DNA from 2 places in the Niabella hirudinis genome. Region 2 is predicted to be linked to the other one. Evidence: riboswitches for the same ligand, from Rfam matches in the RefSeq annotation. Region 2 holds a riboswitch; the other holds the start of a gene.
The links. A riboswitch is a leader RNA that binds a small molecule or an ion and turns the genes downstream of it on or off. The one in region 2 is predicted to bind S-adenosylmethionine.
Positions count from the first base shown of each region.

Region 1 (8,695 bases), on a different contig from region 2:
GTAACGGTGAAAGAACGTACTTCGCAGATCGGGTTAAAAAAGGCGCTGGGTGCCAAACGGCAGATCATCCTTACTGAGTTCCTGCTGGAGTCTGCCTTTCTTTGTATGCTGGGCGGATTGATCGGGTTGTTGCTGGTATATGTGCTGGCGCAGATCCTAAGTAAGGCGCTGGATTTTCCGGTATTCATTTCGGTAGGAAACATGATCTGGACCTTTCTGATCTGTGTATTTGTGGGAGTTATGGCCGGCATTATACCGGCGGTACAGGCCGCAAAAATGGATCCGGTGGTGGCGATAAGGAGTTAGGCAGTAGTCAATAGTTAATAGGCAATAGTTAATAGGGGTGGGTGAGTGGGATCAAATAAATGAAATAATGAGCAAAATAAATATACTGGCTATAGAATCCAGCTGTGATGAGACCTCGGCGGCGGTTTGCAGTTCGGGACGCATTCTGTCTAACCGCATTGCCACACAGGCCGTGCACGCGGCACACGGGGGCGTGGTGCCGGAACTGGCTTCCCGGGCGCACATGCAAAATATTGTACCGGTGGTAGATGTGGCATTAAAGGAAAGCGGGGTGCCGCTGGAAGAAATAGACGCAATCGCATTTACCCAGGCGCCGGGCCTCATCGGGAGCTTGCTGGTGGGGGGGCAGTTTGCCAAATCCCTATCCCTTGCGCTGAACAAACCGCTGATTGCAGTGAATCACATGCAGGCCCATGTGCTGGCCAACCTGATTCCCGAGGCTAAACCTTCGTTCCCCTTTCTATGCCTGACGGTAAGCGGCGGACATACCCAGATCGTGAAATGTTCCGGCCCGACAAAACTGGAGATCATTGGTGAAACGATCGATGATGCAGCCGGGGAAGCTTTTGATAAGGCGGCTAAGATGCTGGGATTGCCTTATCCCGGTGGGCCCCTGGTTGATAAATATGCAAAGGAAGGAAATCCCAGCCGGTTCCGGTTTCCCGAACCCCGCATACCCGGCTATGATTTTAGCTTCAGCGGGGTAAAAACAGCGATTCTTTATTTTTTACGCAATGCCGGTACCGCCCAGGTCTATAAAGAGGAGTTTGCGGCTACGGAAGCGGAACGGAAACACTTTATTGAGGAAAACCTGCAGGATATCTGTGCCTCCATCCAGCAGCGGATCATTTCGATCTTATTAAATAAATTGAGCAGGGCAGCCAAAGAGCTGGGTATAAAAGATCTTTGTATTGCCGGTGGCGTATCTGCCAACAGCGGCTTGCGAAAAGCGTTTTCAGAAATGGGCGAACAGAACGGGTGGAACACTTTCATTCCCGACTTTCAGTATTGCACCGATAATGCCGGAATGATCGCCATCACCGGCTATTATAAATATCTCGAAAATGACTTTTCGGATCTTTCGGTACCCTCTATGGCACGGGGATTTTAAAGAAGGTTTAAAGTTCAAGGTTCAATGTTTAAGTAAACGTTGAACCTGAACGTTTCCCGGCGGGAATGTAAAATATCCAAAGAATGTTAAAGAGAGGATGCCGTTCCAGCTCTATGATCTTTCTTCCGGTCGATATTACTCAGGGAATGGCGAGTAGCGAGCAGAGAGAAGTTAAGCGCATGAAGCATAAAAACGGAACCAACCTGAAACCTTGAACTTTAAACCTGAAACTTATAAAAGCCCCGCCAGTTCCAGGCTTTTCTTTTTTAGTTTCCGTTCTTCAATGTCTTCAATGATCCCGTCGGCTTCTACAATGAGGGATGTACCATTTTCCTTCCACCACATGTTTTGCTTTAATTTTTGTAAAGCGATCACACCGGATAAGTATTTGCGGCTTTCCTGTGCATGCCATTCCTCGATCCATTCAAAATCTTCTTTGGGAATATTGGCCAGTTCGGTAAAGCTTACAAATACCTTCAGGTAAATGGCATCATTAAGCTGATGCGGTTTATGATGGTATAATTTTTTATATTCATACCGGTATTCATAACGCAGGGCAGAAATATCACTCAATACCGCCGATGCAGTGGGGAAACTGCCCGCTCCTTTTCCGTAAAAAAATTGCTGGTCGGCAAAGCCGCTTTCGATCACCACACCATTGTACTCATTCTTTACAAAGGACAGGGGGCTGTCTGCGTTTACAAACTGCGGCAGTACGTAAGCGCCTACGCCGCCATTGATCAGTTTTTTGGCCTGTGCTACCAGCTTGATCTGCTGTCCGCGCGCCTTGGCCACCAGGGCATCTGATTTGGCGATATTTTGAATGCCGTTAAACAGAATATGCTCCGGGTGCGCCACAATACCATAGGCATGCAGCAGCAGGATGGTCCATTTGTTAAGGGCGTCAAATCCTTCCACATCCAGCGTAGGATCGCTTTCTGCAAAGCCCAGTTGCTGCGCCAGTAGCAGGGCATCTTTAAAAGACAGGTTCTCTTCAAAGATCTTGGTGAGTATAAAATTGGTGCTCCCGTTTACGATAGCGCGGATGCTGTGCAGGAGATCGTTATCATAATATTCTTCCAGGTTGCGGACCACCGGGATGGAGGCGCAGGCAGAAGATTCGTATAGGAGCGACCTGCCGGTTTTTTGTTGCAATTCCAGCAAAGCCGGTAAGTTTTCAGCGATCATTTTTTTGGAAGAGCTCACCACATCCTTTCCGTTTTTCAAGGCGGTGCTTACGATCTCAAAGCCGGCAATGGCGTCATCGATCACTTCTACGATCAGGTTGATGGCCGGGTCGTTCAGCAAAGCATCGCGATTTGTAGTAAACAGTTCCTCTGGTGCATTTCTTGTTTTTCCGGGATGTTTAATACACACTTGTTTGATAGTAGCTTTCAGCGAGGGGGTTTGCTGCAGCACTTTGTAAAGCCCTTCGCCAACCACACCAAATCCAAATAACCCGATCACTAATTCTTTATGTTCGCCCATTGTTTTTATTTTATCGCCACGCCTTCGGCGTGCCGGGTTGTAAATCTTTTTATTGCTTCTGATATTTGTTCAAATTCCAATAGGAAGCCATCGTGCCCGTAATCGGAGCGGATCAGTTTTTCTATGCCCCCGGGAATATGTGCTGCAAGAAACTCCTGTTCTTCCGGGGGAAACAGCAGATCGCCTTCCAGCGCCAGTGCCAGGGTTTTGGCCCCAATTTGTTCCAGGGCTTTAATGGCGCCGCCCCTGCCGCGCCCGAGATTATGGCTGTCCATACTTTTACTTAACGCATAATAGCTGAAGGCGTTAAAGCGTGCGGCTAATTTGGTGCCCTGGTAGCGCTGATAACTTTCACTCCGGAAGGCTTCCAGCTGATCGTCTGAGTGTTCCGATTGTGTTTTATTATAAGCGGTAGCATTGCGATAGGATAGCAGGGCAATGCCCCTTGCTACTTCCATACCTTTTAGTCCCGCATCGGGACGCTTGTTTTGCCAGGTCTGATCTGCTTCTATGGCAAAACGTTGGGAGGCATTGAAGGCTTTACCCCAGGGGGAGTGAACTGCATTCGTAGCCAGGGGAATAATGTATTCAAAAAGGGCGGGATCCTGCACGGCCCATTCCAGCAGTTGCTGGCCGCCGGTGCTGCCGCCGATACCGATCTTTATTTTCCGGATGCCCAATTGCTTTTGTAATAACCGATAGGACCGGGCCATATCCCGGATGGTAAAAAAAGGAAAATCGTGATAATAGGGGGTGCCGGTAGCGGGGTTTACATCCAGAGGGCTGCTGCTGCCATAGCAGCTTCCGGGCATGTTTACACAGATGATAAAATCCCTTGCCGGATCAAAAACCCTTCCTTCCCCAATCATCTCGGGCCACCATTCATGCGGGTTGCTGTTGGCCGTTAATGCATGAAAGATCCATATTATATTGGTTTGCTCTTCATTCATGATACCATAGGTGGTATAGGCCAGCCGCAGGTTTTGGAAGATGGTGCCGCTCTCTAAAATAAAAGGATCCGGATGTATAAATAATTCTTGTTGCATTCTGTGTGAAAGACCTGTGAGGCTTTGCAAAACCCCACAAGTCTCTTTGTTTTTTACTTGTTAAAAACAGCGGCAAAAGCCTGTTCAAAATCTGCTTTAATATCATCAATATGTTCAATTCCCGGGCTGATGCGGATGAGGTTGTCCAGTACACCGGCGCTGGCCCTTTCGGCTTCGTTCAGTTGCTCGTGCGTAGTGGAAGCCGGGTGAATAGCCAGCGACTTGGTGTCGCCTACATTTGCCAGGTGACTTACCAGTTTCAGGCTGTTGATAAAGGTCTTCCCGTTTTCGAGTCCTCCCTTGATGCCGAACTGTAATACACCGCCAAATCCATTGGTCAGGTATTTTTTAGCCAGGGTATGGTAGGGGCTGCTTTCCAGGCCGGGATACCATACAAACTCCACTTTGTCGTGCTGCTCCAGCCATTGTGCCAGCGCCAGGGTATTGTCAACCGTGCGTTGTACCCGCAGTGAAAGTGTTTCCAGTCCCTGCAGTAGCAGGAAGGAATTGAAGGGGCTTAGGGCCGGTCCAAAATCGCGCAGCCCTTCTACGCGGGCGCGGATCGCAAAAGCAATATTGGGTAAGCCCAGCGGGTTTCCTTCGCCAAATATCTGCCAGAAGTTCAAGCCATGATAGCCTTCTGAAGGTTCGGAGAACTGGGGGAATTTTCCGTTGCCCCAGTTGTAGTTTCCTCCATCAACAATAATTCCGCCAATGCTGTTGCCATGTCCGCCGATCCACTTGGTAGCGGCTTCCACAACAATATTTGCACCGTGTTTGAGAGGCTGGAACAAGTATCCGCCGGCTCCAAATGTATTATCTACAATTAACGGCAGATCGTACTCTTTGGCCAGTGCTGCAAATTTTTCAAAGTCGGGAACGTTTAACCGCGGGTTGCCCAGCGTTTCTATATAAATGGCTTTTGTCTTTTCATCGATCAGGGGACGAAAGCTATCCACGTTGTCATCGGCAGCAAACCGCACATCAATTCCCAGTCTTTTGAACGATACTTTAAACTGGTTGAAGGTGCCACCGTACAGGAAGGGGGAAGTAACAAAGTTTTCACCGGCCTGCAGCAGGTTGGTGATGGTCAGGAACTGCGCTGCCTGCCCGGATGCAGTAGCAAGGGCCGCCACGCCGCCTTCCAGCGCGGCCACACGCTGCTCAAATACATCGGTGGTGGGGTTCATGATCCGCGTATAGATATTGCCAAACTCTTTCAGACCAAAAAGATTGGCTGCGTGATCGGCATCTTTGAAAACAAAGGAAGTGGTTTGGTAAATGGGTACGGCGCGGCTTCCGGTTGTGGGATCTGGCTGCTGGCCCGCATGAACCTGTAATGTGTCAAAATGTAATTGGTTGCTCATAATAAATCATGAATTTAATGAAGTGAAAAAAGATGTTGGAGTATGATATCAGGGCTGCAACAGCCCACGGGATATAAATGAAAGGGTATGCCTGCTAAGGCATACAACAACAGCTGCAACAACGCATTACTGGCGTAATGCCGGGAGCCTTGTATGTTGCGCTTTCATTCATGCAGACTACGAATTTAATAGAGTTTTCTTTCATATTCAAAAAAATTAAGAGGCAGCAAAATGCGGCGCATAAAAAAAGCCCACCGGATAAACCAGATGAGCTGTTCTATTAATATGTTTAATATACTACTGATCCGACTTATCTTCCTCCCGCATTGCGGGAGCTGGAATTGGCACCTTGTTATTTCACCAACAGGTTGCCAAGGCTTCATTGGGCCAAACCCTCTGCCTTTCTTGATAAGGTTTCCCGCTGCGGCGGGAAAAATAAAAAAGAACTGATCCTGTTCAAAACAGAACGGCGCAAAGGTAGGAAACTAAGGGGAAAGAAAAAAATGCTCCGGGAATCATTATTCTATTTGCAAGCAAAGAATCAATATTCGTAAACAATCGTTAGTTTTTTTCTTTTGTTTTGAAATGTATCTATTTTTTGACCTATTTTAATTTGATATTTTCTAATTTGACGTCTGTTTCTGATATTTTTTTTAGAATTTATCAAATGATATTTTTGTGGACTCAACAAAAGTTTAAAACACAATATGCTTACAAAGCCATTCGAAATTCCCGGGAAACAGTTGAAAGCTGCCGGACTGCAATTGACCAATCTCATCCATTACCAGCTGACACCTGATGAACTGGTTACCGGTACACTTATGAAACGCCAGGGCCGGCTGAACGATACAGGAGCGATGGTGATCCATACCGGTAAATTCACCGGCCGCTCACCCCGGGATAAATTTATTGTAAAAGACGAGCAGACGGCAGCAACGATCGATTGGGGAGGCTTTAATAACCCTATTGAAGAAAAATATTTCGACCGGATTCTTGAAGATGTACGCGCCTATTTAAATGAGCGCAGGGAGTTGTGGGTAAGAGACTCCTACGCCTGCGCGGCGGAGGAATACCGCCTCAATATCCGTATTGTAAATGAACTGCCCTGGATGAACCTGTTTGCCCATCATCTTTTTTTACGTCCGTCAGAAGCGGAGCTGGAATGTTTTGAACCGGAGTGGCATATTCTTTCTGCACCGGGGCTGGAGCTGGACCCGGTGCGCTGTGGTACCCGGCAGGGCAATGCTACAGTGGTCAGCTTTAAACATAAGATGATCCTGATTACCGGCAGCAGCTACACCGGTGAAATTAAAAAGGGGATCTTTTCTGTTTTGAATTATCTCCTGCCACAGAACCGGGATGTGCTCAGCATGCACTGTTCCGCTAATATGGGCCCGGGCGGGGACACTGCCTTGTTTTTCGGTTTGAGCGGAACGGGTAAAACAACCCTGAGTACGGATCCGGACCGCCGGCTGATTGGCGATGATGAACATGGCTGGGACGATAAACAGGTCTTTAATTTTGAAGGCGGCTGCTACGCAAAATGCATTCATCTTTCCGAAGAAAAGGAGCCCGGGATCTATCATGCCGTAAGGAACGGCGCGCTTGTAGAAAATGTTACGTTCCTGCCGGGAACGGACCATATTAATTTTGACGATGCATCGGTTACCGAAAATACACGGGTGGGCTACCCCACCTACTTTTTAGAAAATAGGGTTCCGGAAGAAACAGGGGGTGTGCCCAGGAATATTTTCTTCCTTACCTGCGATGCTTATGGTGTGCTGCCGCCCGTTGCCCGCCTTACCAAAGAACAGGCTTTGTATTATTTTGTCAGTGGCTATACGGCAAAGGTTGCCGGAACGGAAACGGGGATTACAGAGCCGAAAGCCACGTTCAGCGCCTGTTTTGGGGCGCCCTTCATCCCTCTGCACCCCGGCCGCTACGCCTCCATGCTGGGCAGCCGGATTGCGAAACACGGCGTAAAAGTGTGGATGGTGAATACCGGCTGGACGGGTGGCGCATACGGCACAGGTACCCGGATGAAGCTGACCGACTCCAGGGCTATGATCCGGGCAGCACTCAATGGCAGTCTGGATAAAGTGGAATGTCACAAAGACCCCGTTTTTGGATTGATGATCCCGGATAGTTGCCCTGGTGTGGATCCGAAGATCCTGAACCCCCGTAATACCTGGGCACAACCAGAAGCCTATGACCGGCAGGCAAAGGACCTGGCCGGAAGGTTTGCCGAAAATTTTAAAAACTATCAGGACCTGGTGGCAGCAGAGATCAGTGCTGCCGGACCGGCGGTTTGAAATATTGTTTTTGTTTGTTTTATGAAAGGGCTGCCACTTGTGGTAGCCTTTTTTATGGAAACATGACAGAACGGGGGTCTTAGAAAAAAGAAATGGCTATGAGATGGCTCCCTTTGTTATTGCTGATGGGTATGGTGCTTGAGGCGGCTGGTTCCGGCGGTAAAGATGCGCGATCTGAGATCGATCGCATTGCAACCGTTGCGGCAGTGGATAGTTTTTTACAGCGGCATATACCTTCGTATGAAGGGTTTCATGCAGCACCTCCTTTTTTCAGGGTGTTGCCCCGTAAGGCCGATATCTATCGGTATTTTACGGACAGCCTTTCGCTATCGCTGTTTTCAAAGTCGGATCTGGATCAAAACGGTAAAACAGATCTGCTGATCAATGGCTCGTTTAACAACCGTCCGGCAGCGTTGCTCGTACTGGATAAAGGGACGGGGCGTTTTGAGCATCGGTTCTTTACTTCCTATTCATCGGGAGATCAGCAGATGGTTTTTATGCGGTTTAAGCAGCAGGGGAGGCAGCCTTTGCTGGATTATTATCTGTTTGATACAGACCGGTTGTTTGACAGCATCGGTTACCGGAAATTCAGAGACGAATTCAAAACCGGTTTTTTAACTCACCGGCAACTCCTGTGTAAGCAGGGCTTTATTGTAGAAGCAGATCGGCATGGAAATCCTGTATTCAGCATGAAGGTATTGGAGATAGACAGGGCGGGTATTTTTAAGGAATACGCTCATTATAAGATACGTGTTTTGAAAACGGGCAGGGCCATACTTCTTGCCGGAATTGGTTCTGAAAAGGTACTTGAAAAAAAACAGTACGGTATATATAGAGCACGTCTGAAAAGAAAGGATCTCCGGCGGTTAAAGCAACTGGTCTGCTATCTTGACCCATACCAGTTACAATGTCGTTACACCGTGAATGCAGCCGATGTTCCCTATGTAACGGTGGTGTTTACGGATCGGGAAGAAAGGGAAAAGCAAATTCTTGACCGGGGATTAATGGGTACCGTGGGCCTGAGCTCTCTATATCGGTATATTGATGCACTTGTAGGAAAGCAGA
Region 1 is NZ_JBPEHJ010000009.1:13,524-22,218, forward strand. It holds gene GGU45_RS16235 (ABC transporter permease) at 1-306, shown strand, start outside; gene tsaD (tRNA (adenosine(37)-N6)-threonylcarbamoyltransferase complex transferase subunit TsaD) at 374-1,417, shown strand; gene GGU45_RS16245 (homoserine dehydrogenase) at 1,649-2,905, opposite strand; gene GGU45_RS16250 (homoserine O-acetyltransferase family protein) at 2,911-3,951, opposite strand; gene GGU45_RS16255 (O-acetylhomoserine aminocarboxypropyltransferase/cysteine synthase family protein) at 4,005-5,318, opposite strand; SAM riboswitch class I at 5,626-5,733, opposite strand; gene pckA (phosphoenolpyruvate carboxykinase (ATP)) at 6,026-7,630, shown strand; gene GGU45_RS16265 (DUF6438 domain-containing protein) at 7,729-8,695, shown strand, end outside.
Region 1: another riboswitch for S-adenosylmethionine. It lies ahead of GGU45_RS16255 (O-acetylhomoserine aminocarboxypropyltransferase/cysteine synthase family protein); the one in region 2 lies ahead of GGU45_RS07620 (SusC/RagA family TonB-linked outer membrane protein).

Region 2 (8,695 bases):
AACCGTACCGGAATCTTCCCATCCAATACACCGGAAGCTCCGGGCGTCAGTTGCGGATAATCCAGCCGGCGCCATTCAGCAAAGGCCTCCAGGCCCTGGCCATACAATGCGATCCATTTTTGCTCACCAATGGACTTCTTAAAATTAGCAGGATTATATGCCACTGCCGGCTGATTGAGATAATTATTGATCACCGTATTGTCCCGGATCTGGTATTGATTGAGCGATGCCGTAATCGCCTGCTTGTACAGATCTGCTGCATCAGCGGCCAGTAAACCGCGGGCTGCCGCCTCTGCCTTTGCAAACAATACTTCTGCATAGCTTATAATCACCGCAGGATTGGCATCTGAGCGAAAAAACGTGAACCCCGGTTTGGACGTTTTAGAAAACCCAAGGTTATTGGCATCACTGTTGGTGAGGCCGCTGGGTACACCCACATAGCTGGCAACAGAAGGATCGGTGGGTTTATCGGCAAATACAGCCAGGCGCGGATCATTCAATGCATACAGTTTGTCGATGATCGTCTTCCCCACGCGGTAATCATCCCTGGTGGAAAACCAGGCTGCCACCGGGTTTTGCAAGGGCGGCTTATCGTATGATTGCTGCGCAATCTCTGCATTGCTGCCGATCAGCAATGCAGGATCAGCGGTTACTTCACTAATCACCTGTTTGGCCTTTTCCGGTTCCCGGTCGGCGATCCGCAAGGCGATCCGCAACCGGAGCGCTCCCGCAAATTTTTTCCAGTTGGCTAACCCTCCCCCATATAGCACATCCCCGGCAACACTGCCGGCAGCAGGATTCAGTGCAGCCGCGGCCGATTTCAGTTCATCCAGCAGGCCCAAATAGACCTCTTTCTGCGAATCATATACAGGCGTGAGGGTCTGTTTGATCTTTCCGGATTCTTTATACGGTATTGCTCCATAAGCATCGGTAAGCAACTGGAATATCCAGGACCTCAGGATGGTGGCAACGGCTTTATAATTCGCATTCGCCTTCTCATCCGGAAACCGGATGATCGTATTCAGGTTGGTGATCACCTGCGCATAACCGGTATTCCAAAGTGAGGTAAAACTGCTGTTACTAAAAATATAGCGATCGGGTTCTGTGTATTGTATTTTAGCCCAATGCTGAATGATGAGCAGGCTTGAGTTGAAGTTATTATCTGCCCCCCAGTAGGCATCAGCCGCAATCTTCTCGGCTGCGGTCAGCAAATAATCCGGTTGCGGATCTTCCACCGCATTGGGGTTCCGGTTGATCTCCGCCAGGTTCTTTTTGCAGGCAGTAAAAGAAAGCGTAAGAAGAAGCACAAATAGTTTGAATATATTTTTATACATGACTGCCGTTTTAAAATTTAAGGTTCAGGTTAAATCCGATATTGCGCACAGTAGGAAGCGTCAGGTCTTCCAGTCCCTGTGCATTGCCGGTATTAAAAGCCACTTCTGGGTCGATATTGGGTACATTTTTATGAATGATCCAGAGGTTACGGCCCACCACAGAAAAGGAAGCTCCCTGAAAACCAATCTTATGGATCCACTGCGCGGGCAGGTTATATCCCAGCTTTACTTCGCGCAGCTTTACATAGGACGCATCATACACGTACTCCTCTTCAATACTCCGCGCTGCTTTATAATACTGGGAAGCCGGAATAATGGCGGTATTCTTTTGACCATCGGCGGTTACCCCGTTAAAGATCATTCCATCGTCATATACGGTTTCCCCGTTGGGTCCGCTGGAACCAGCCTTTATACCATTTGTCTTTTTGTTATCGGGGTAATAATAACTAAGGCCTCCATGCTCCGCATCCCGCCCGGGAAGCGTAAGTGCCAACACGCCCGTGTAGCTGCCGGTAGAGTTGGTTCCTGCAAACAGCGAGCCCCCGATGCTGGCATCCACCAAAAAGGAAAGGCTGACATTTTTATAAGAGAGACTGTTGCTGATGCCACCCACCCAATCGGGTGTAAATTTACCCAGTACTTTTTTATTCGGATCCGCCAGCGGAATACCACTATTGTTCACCACAATATGACCCTGGGCATCCCTAAGATAAGCGTTGCCAAATAAGGTACCATAGGGTTTTCCTACAGAAGCGAGCACCTGTACACTCCGATAGGATCCCAGCACATAATTCTGCAAACGCTTTTCATAATCCAGTATCAGTACGCGGCTTCTGTTCGCACCATAGTTCAGGTCGATATTCCATTGAAAGTCCTGTTTTTTTACGGGGATAATACCCAGTTGTACTTCAATCCCTTTATTATTGATCTTTCCTGCATTCATTAATTTCTGGTTATATCCGGTTGCTGCGGTAACATCCACCTTCAATATCTGGTCTACGCTATTGGTATTGTACACGCTCAGATCCAGCCGCACCCGGTTATTAAAAAATGCTGCTTCCAACCCGGCTTCTGTAGAGCTGGTACTTTCTGATTTCAGGTTCGGATTCAGATCCACCCCCGAAGTCACCAGTTCCGGGCTGCTTAAGAAAGGAGCGTTGAAATTAAAAATGTTGATCAGCTGATATGGATCCGCCGAACTGCCCACTTTAGACCAGCCGCCTCTTAATTTCAGATAGTTTAACGCATGGCTTTTGATATCCAATGCTTCGGTTAATACCAGGCTGGCATTTACAGAGGGGTAGAAATAGGAAAGATTCTGTTCCGGTAATGTTGATGACCAGTCATTACGCGCCGTAAGGTTTATAAAAGCGAAATTTTTATACCCCAGTTGCGCCGAAGCAAAGGCGCTATATGTTTTCAGCTTCGAATAATAGTTGGAAGAAACCAGCGGATCCCTGGAGTTGGCCAGCGTATATACCGCCGGCACAGCCAAACGCGGCGCCTGCTGAATATTCTCCTCGTATACCCTGGTACGCAGGTTCCATCCGGCCAATGCATCCAGACTGAAATCGCTATTGATATTTTTATTGTAGCGCAACGTTGCCTCTGTATTGTTTTCGTTCACCGCAAAGGCATCTTCCCCGTAAGATCCGAATGGCGTACCACTGGTACCGTAGGCCACTTTTAATTTGCGCCGGTCATTATAATAATCGGTACCGGAGCGGAAGTTGGCACTTAACCCGTCAAGGATCGTATAATTAATATTCACATTTCCGATGATGCGGTTACGGCGCTGGCTTACGGTATTTTCATAAGCGATCCAATAGGGATTGCTGTAGTAGCTATTGTTCCAGTTGATGCCGTTACCATTGGCGTCTTTGTAATTCCTCAGTTGGTTCACGTCTACCTGCCGGCCAAACCAGGTAAACTGCAGCATGGTGCTGGTGGCTCTTTTACCACCTGCTCCCGGCAGATTGGGTGCATCGTTTACTACGTAATTGGCATTCACGCCTACCTTTAATTTAGGTGTTACATTGTAATTGGCATTAAAGGAAACATTGTCTTTTTTAGCCTCGCTGTTGGGCACCACACCCCGTTGCTTCTCGTTGTTATAAGAGATGCGGTAATCGTAATTATCCCCGGCATTGGCCAATGCAATTCCATTGCTGTACGTAAGCCCCGTCCGGAAATAGTCCCGCACATTATTGGGATGGGCTACAAAGGGCACGGGCTGACCGTTGGAATAAAACTGCGGAATCAACCGGCCATCCAGCTTCGGGCCCCAGCTTTCATCAACGCCATCATTGGTGCCACCACCCTTACCGTCTACATAACTAAACTTGCCTTCAGATCCCTGTCCGAAAACATTCTGGTATTCCGGCAGGATCAGTAATTTGGCAATATTTACATTGGAGTTGAGGGTTACGCCCAGCCCCTTTTTACTCCTTCCGTTTTTCGTTTTGATCAGCACTACTCCCTGTGCAGCCCGCGAGCCATAAAGTGCCGCCGCATTGGGCCCCTTCAGTACGCTGATCGTTTCAATATCCTCCGGGTTAAGGTCTGCAATAGCATTGCGAAAATCCCGTGATCCTCCGGCACCCAGCTGTGAGTTGTCCACAGGTACTCCATCCACCACAAAAAGGGGCTGGTTATTTCCGGCGATGGAGGTTTCACCCCGTATTACGATCCGCGAGGATCCCATGTCGCCCTGCGTATTGGTAATCCGCACCCCGGCAATCTTTCCCGCCATTGCATTTACGATATTGGTTTCGCGGGCTTCGGAAATATCTTTTGCTTTTAATTCCTGAGTGGCATATCCCAGGGATTTTTTGGACTTGGAAACACCCAGCGCCGTTACCACTACTTCGTCAAGCGCCGTATTTGAACTTTGCAATTGTACCAGCAGGCTCCCTTTAATGGTATCAGTATTTACCTGGCGGTTAGCGTATCCTACGTAGGAAAAGAGCAGGATCGCATGCGGTTTGGCCTCAATGGAAAACGTTCCCTGTTCGCCGGTGAGTGTGCGCCGGTTGGTTCCGGAAACTTCCACTGTTACCCCGGCCAGCGGTGCGCCCGATTGGAGCTCCTTTACAGTGCCTGTGATCGTTACCGACTGTGCAGCCCCCAGCAAGGGAAAAAGAACGAGCGCTGCATAAATAAGTCTTTTTAGAAATTGGTTCATCGTTACGTTATGTTTTAGAAATATTTGGATGGTTGCGGCCGAAGCATAAAAATCCCTTTCGGCTCCAGGCCGTTATTTTGAAACTATAATGAAAGGAGTTAAGATCAGCAGCAACAACACGCCATCATTATGGCTGTGGATTGCAGTGCTTGTATGTTACGACAGTTCATCTGCCGGCAATTGGGAGACGCATGGCCATACCCCGACGATTGCATTTTTGTGTTCATGTTCAAAAATTGCCGTTTAAAAAATTAGTTATGGAAAGAAAATCGTGGATAAAGACAATGCAGAAACATTGACGACCACTTATCTTTCCGCCTTCTGGCGGATGGATGTAGCACCAGTCCCTTTAAAGGCGGTTGCTAAGACGTCCCAGGGCCATCTCCCTCAGTCTTTCTTGATAAGTTGTCCGTTAAGACAGGGCAAAGGTAATTGCTAAAAGATTATTAACAAAATAAATTTCTACAAAACAGGTAGACTATTATTGAAAAGCAGAATGTTCGTTTATTCCTGCAGCATCGCTGCAGATAAGCGCGGATCTTTTTTATGGATAAAAGATCTGCCCGCTCCTATTGTGCAATGTTCCATAACCCTGGTAAGTGGCATAAAAAAGGGCTGTCTCAAAAGTCGCTTTACAGCATCATGTCGTTCTGAAGATGTCATCCCGGGGCCGAAGATGTCATCCCGGGCTTGACCCGGGATCTATTCTTGTTTCAGGGTCTATTGAACGACAATATGCATAGATGCTGAAATAATCCCGAGCCTTCGCATAGGCGTCAGGTCAATTTTTGCCCTGGGAGCTGCAGCGCAGCGCTGATCCTGTTAGTAAACGACAATACGGATAATAAAGGTGCAGCGCACCGGTAATCATTGCGGTTTGTACAAGCCGTGCACAGAAAATTACCGCCGCGCTGCGGCTACGGGAGGTTTTGAGCGCTCATCGTTATAAGGGTCAACGGCGCGCTGCGCCTGTTTGCCATTAAAAGATGCGATCTTTTTGGCGTGAAAGGCTTACCCCTACTACATTTCATGGCAACATGATCTGTTCTTAACCTGACGCGCATGCGATGGCTATCGGGACGGCATGACAAAACAGCGACTTTTGATACAGCCTTCTGATAAAAAGATAAGATCCGCCTATGGCAATGCATTCAGATCCACCTGGGGCGCCTTGCCGGTAGGCCGGCGCTCTATCATGGTATCATAGGGAACATAATCATTGAAGAAGCCACAGTTTCTTAAGTAGAACTGTTGCCCCTTTACACCGCCAGCATAATCTTTGCGATAGCCCACGCGCGCTGTGTTATCGGCAGTAAAGCGTGCTTTGGTGAGCTCATGCCAGTTGCCCTTTGTATCCCGTACCCACTGGTTTCCAAAAAACACTTTCCGTTCAATATCTCCCTGGTCAGGACTAAAATTTTCCAGGAAGGAGTGGGGGCGCTTCAGGTAGGTAGCCAGTTTGGGCCGCCGGAAGCTGGCCACCAGTAACCAGGTGTTCTTTGCCCCATCATAAAAATAAGCCGTATAAATGGTATGGCTATCGCCATCCGGCACTACATGCAGCAAGAACTTATAAGTAGTAGCGGCCTTCCAGTTGTACCGCAGAATGCTTTGACCACCGGATCCCTCATTGCCAAACTCACCGTTATAAACGCCTTCGCCTTTTTTCAGCATTTTGATCTTCTGCTCCTCCGGAATTTTTTTGGGATCATCTGTCTGGTAGGGGCTCCAAACAGAAAACAGGATCCTGCGTTCGGTTGCGGAGTTCACCTGCATTCCAAAATAGCCCTCTCCAAAGCCGTTTGCCATAAAATAAGATCCGATCACATCGTTACCTTCCGGCACGGTTACTTCATTATAAAACCACTCGGCATCCACATCTTTGGGTAGCTGGTAACCCATGTGTACAGAAGGTCCTCTTCTTCCCCAATGAAAAAAGCTGCCATCGTTGTTCTTTGTATAACTGGCTTTATCAGTAAGGGCAGTTCCCTCCAGCTTTATAGCCGTAACATCCGGAAAACAGCAGCCTTCTTTCTTTAATCCCTTTACTACAATGGGCACATAGCCACTGTCTTTTATATTCCATTCGCCCATATAAAAGGAACTGGCATCTCCCTTTAGGATTATTTTCCGGGTTTGCTTAAACAGCGATACGGCAATTTCGGGGTTGCCGGTAACCGCGCCGGTTTCCAACCACAATTTAAGGGTGCCGGGCTGTGTTACCCGTATATAAGCCGTAAAACCATCACCGGCTTTTGTCCAGTTGGACACCCCGTTATTGCGAACCCTCACTCCATCCCCGGTCCTTTCCAGAGCCCAGGCGTTGCCTCCCATAGGAACGGTTATGGTTTGGGCATTGATAACAGAAGCAAAAAGCAGCAATCCTGCAAACAATCCTTTTATGGAACGGTTCATAAAGCGTAATTTTTCGTGTGTATGCGAATATATTGTGAAACCCGGTGATTCGGCTGCACAACCGATTGCATTCATGAAGCCACGAATGCACGAATAAAATGATTATTTTGTTCGTAAAACGGTGAAATAGCGTCGGCGGCGCATGGAATTCGTGTTTATTTTCTTTGGGTGAGGGATACAATAGCTAATTCAATTCGCGCATTTGCGGCGATCTTTTAGATTTATGCGTTGCCCTGATGCATACCGTATCAGGCAGATATTTATAGTAAATTTGTTGGTATGACAGACCCAATCAATATTGAAATAAAAACACTTGAAAAGGACCAGTACGAAGCCCTTAAAGAAACCCTGATTGCCTCCTACCCCAGCATGCCCGAAAGCTACTGGCAACGGGAACAGATCAACCGGCTCATCAACCTTTTTCCCGAAGGTCAGATCGTAATCTATATAAATGGAGCAATGGCCGCCTGTGCGCTTTCGATCATCGTGGATGAAAAAAAGGTGAACAACCGGCATAATTATAAAAGTATTACCGGCAATTATTCCTTTAACTCGCATGATCCGGAAGGCGAGATCTTATATGGTATTGATGTCTTTATCAAACCGCAGTTCCGTGGCATGCGCCTGGGGCGGCGCTTATATGACTATCGCAAGGAACTGGCGGAACGCCTGAACCTGAAAGGTATCGTATTTGGCGGGCGGATACCCGGATACCACAAATATGCCCGGGAAATGACTCCCAGCGAGTATATTCAGAAAGTAAAGCAAAAAGAGCTACACGATCCGGTCCTGGACTTTCAGCTTTCCAATGATTTTCACCCGGTGCGTATTATAAAAAACTACCTGCATGGCGATGTGCAGTCGAACGAATATGGTGTGCTCCTGAAATGGGATAATATTTACTACGAGGACCAGAGCGAACAGGCCTTTCCGCTAAAGCGGGTGGTGCGGCTGGGGCTCATACAATGGCAGATGCGGCTTTATAAGAACCTGGAGGAAATGATGACCCAGGTGGAATATTTTATAGATACGGTTTCCGGCTACCGGTGTGATTTTGCAGTGTTTCCCGAATTTTTTAACGCTCCGCTGATGGCAGCGTACAATCATCTTTCTGCTGCTGATGCGGTAAAAGAAGTATCAAAATATACCGCCGCTATACGGGACCGGTTTGCGGCGCTGGCTATCAGCTACAATATAAATATTGTTACCGGCAGTATGCCGGAGGTAGTGGACGGCCGCCTTTACAATGTGGGCTACCTCTGCCAACGCGATGGCTCCATAGATAAATATGAAAAAATCCACGTAACGCCGGATGAAGAGCGGGTATGGGGCATGGTGGGCGGCAACCAGGTAAAGACCTTTGATACGGATTGCGGCAAAGTGGGCATCCTGGTATGCTACGACTCCGAGTTTCCTGAGCTAAGCCGTCTGCTGGCAGATGACGGCATGGACATCCTTTTTGTACCTTTTCTTACTGATACACAAAACGCCTACTTCCGCGTACGGCATTGTGCACAGGCCCGTGCTATTGAAAATGAATGTTATGTGGCCATTGCCGGCAATGTGGGTAACCTGCCCCAGGTACAGAACATGGATATCCAGTACGCACAATCCATGATCCTGACCCCTTGCGACTTTTCCTTTCCATCCAATGGCATTGAGGCAGAAGCCACCCCTAATACAGAAATGGTGGTGATCGGCGATGTGGATATCGACCTCCTGCGGCACTTACACAGGTTCGGAAGTGTTAAAAACCTGGCAG
Region 2 is NZ_JBPEHJ010000003.1:245,710-254,404, reverse strand. It holds gene GGU45_RS07625 (SusD/RagB family nutrient-binding outer membrane lipoprotein) at 1-1,334, opposite strand, end outside; gene GGU45_RS07620 (SusC/RagA family TonB-linked outer membrane protein) at 1,345-4,518, opposite strand; SAM riboswitch class I at 4,822-4,925, opposite strand; gene GGU45_RS07615 (DUF3472 domain-containing protein) at 5,656-6,933, opposite strand; gene GGU45_RS07610 (GNAT family N-acetyltransferase) at 7,213-8,695, shown strand, end outside.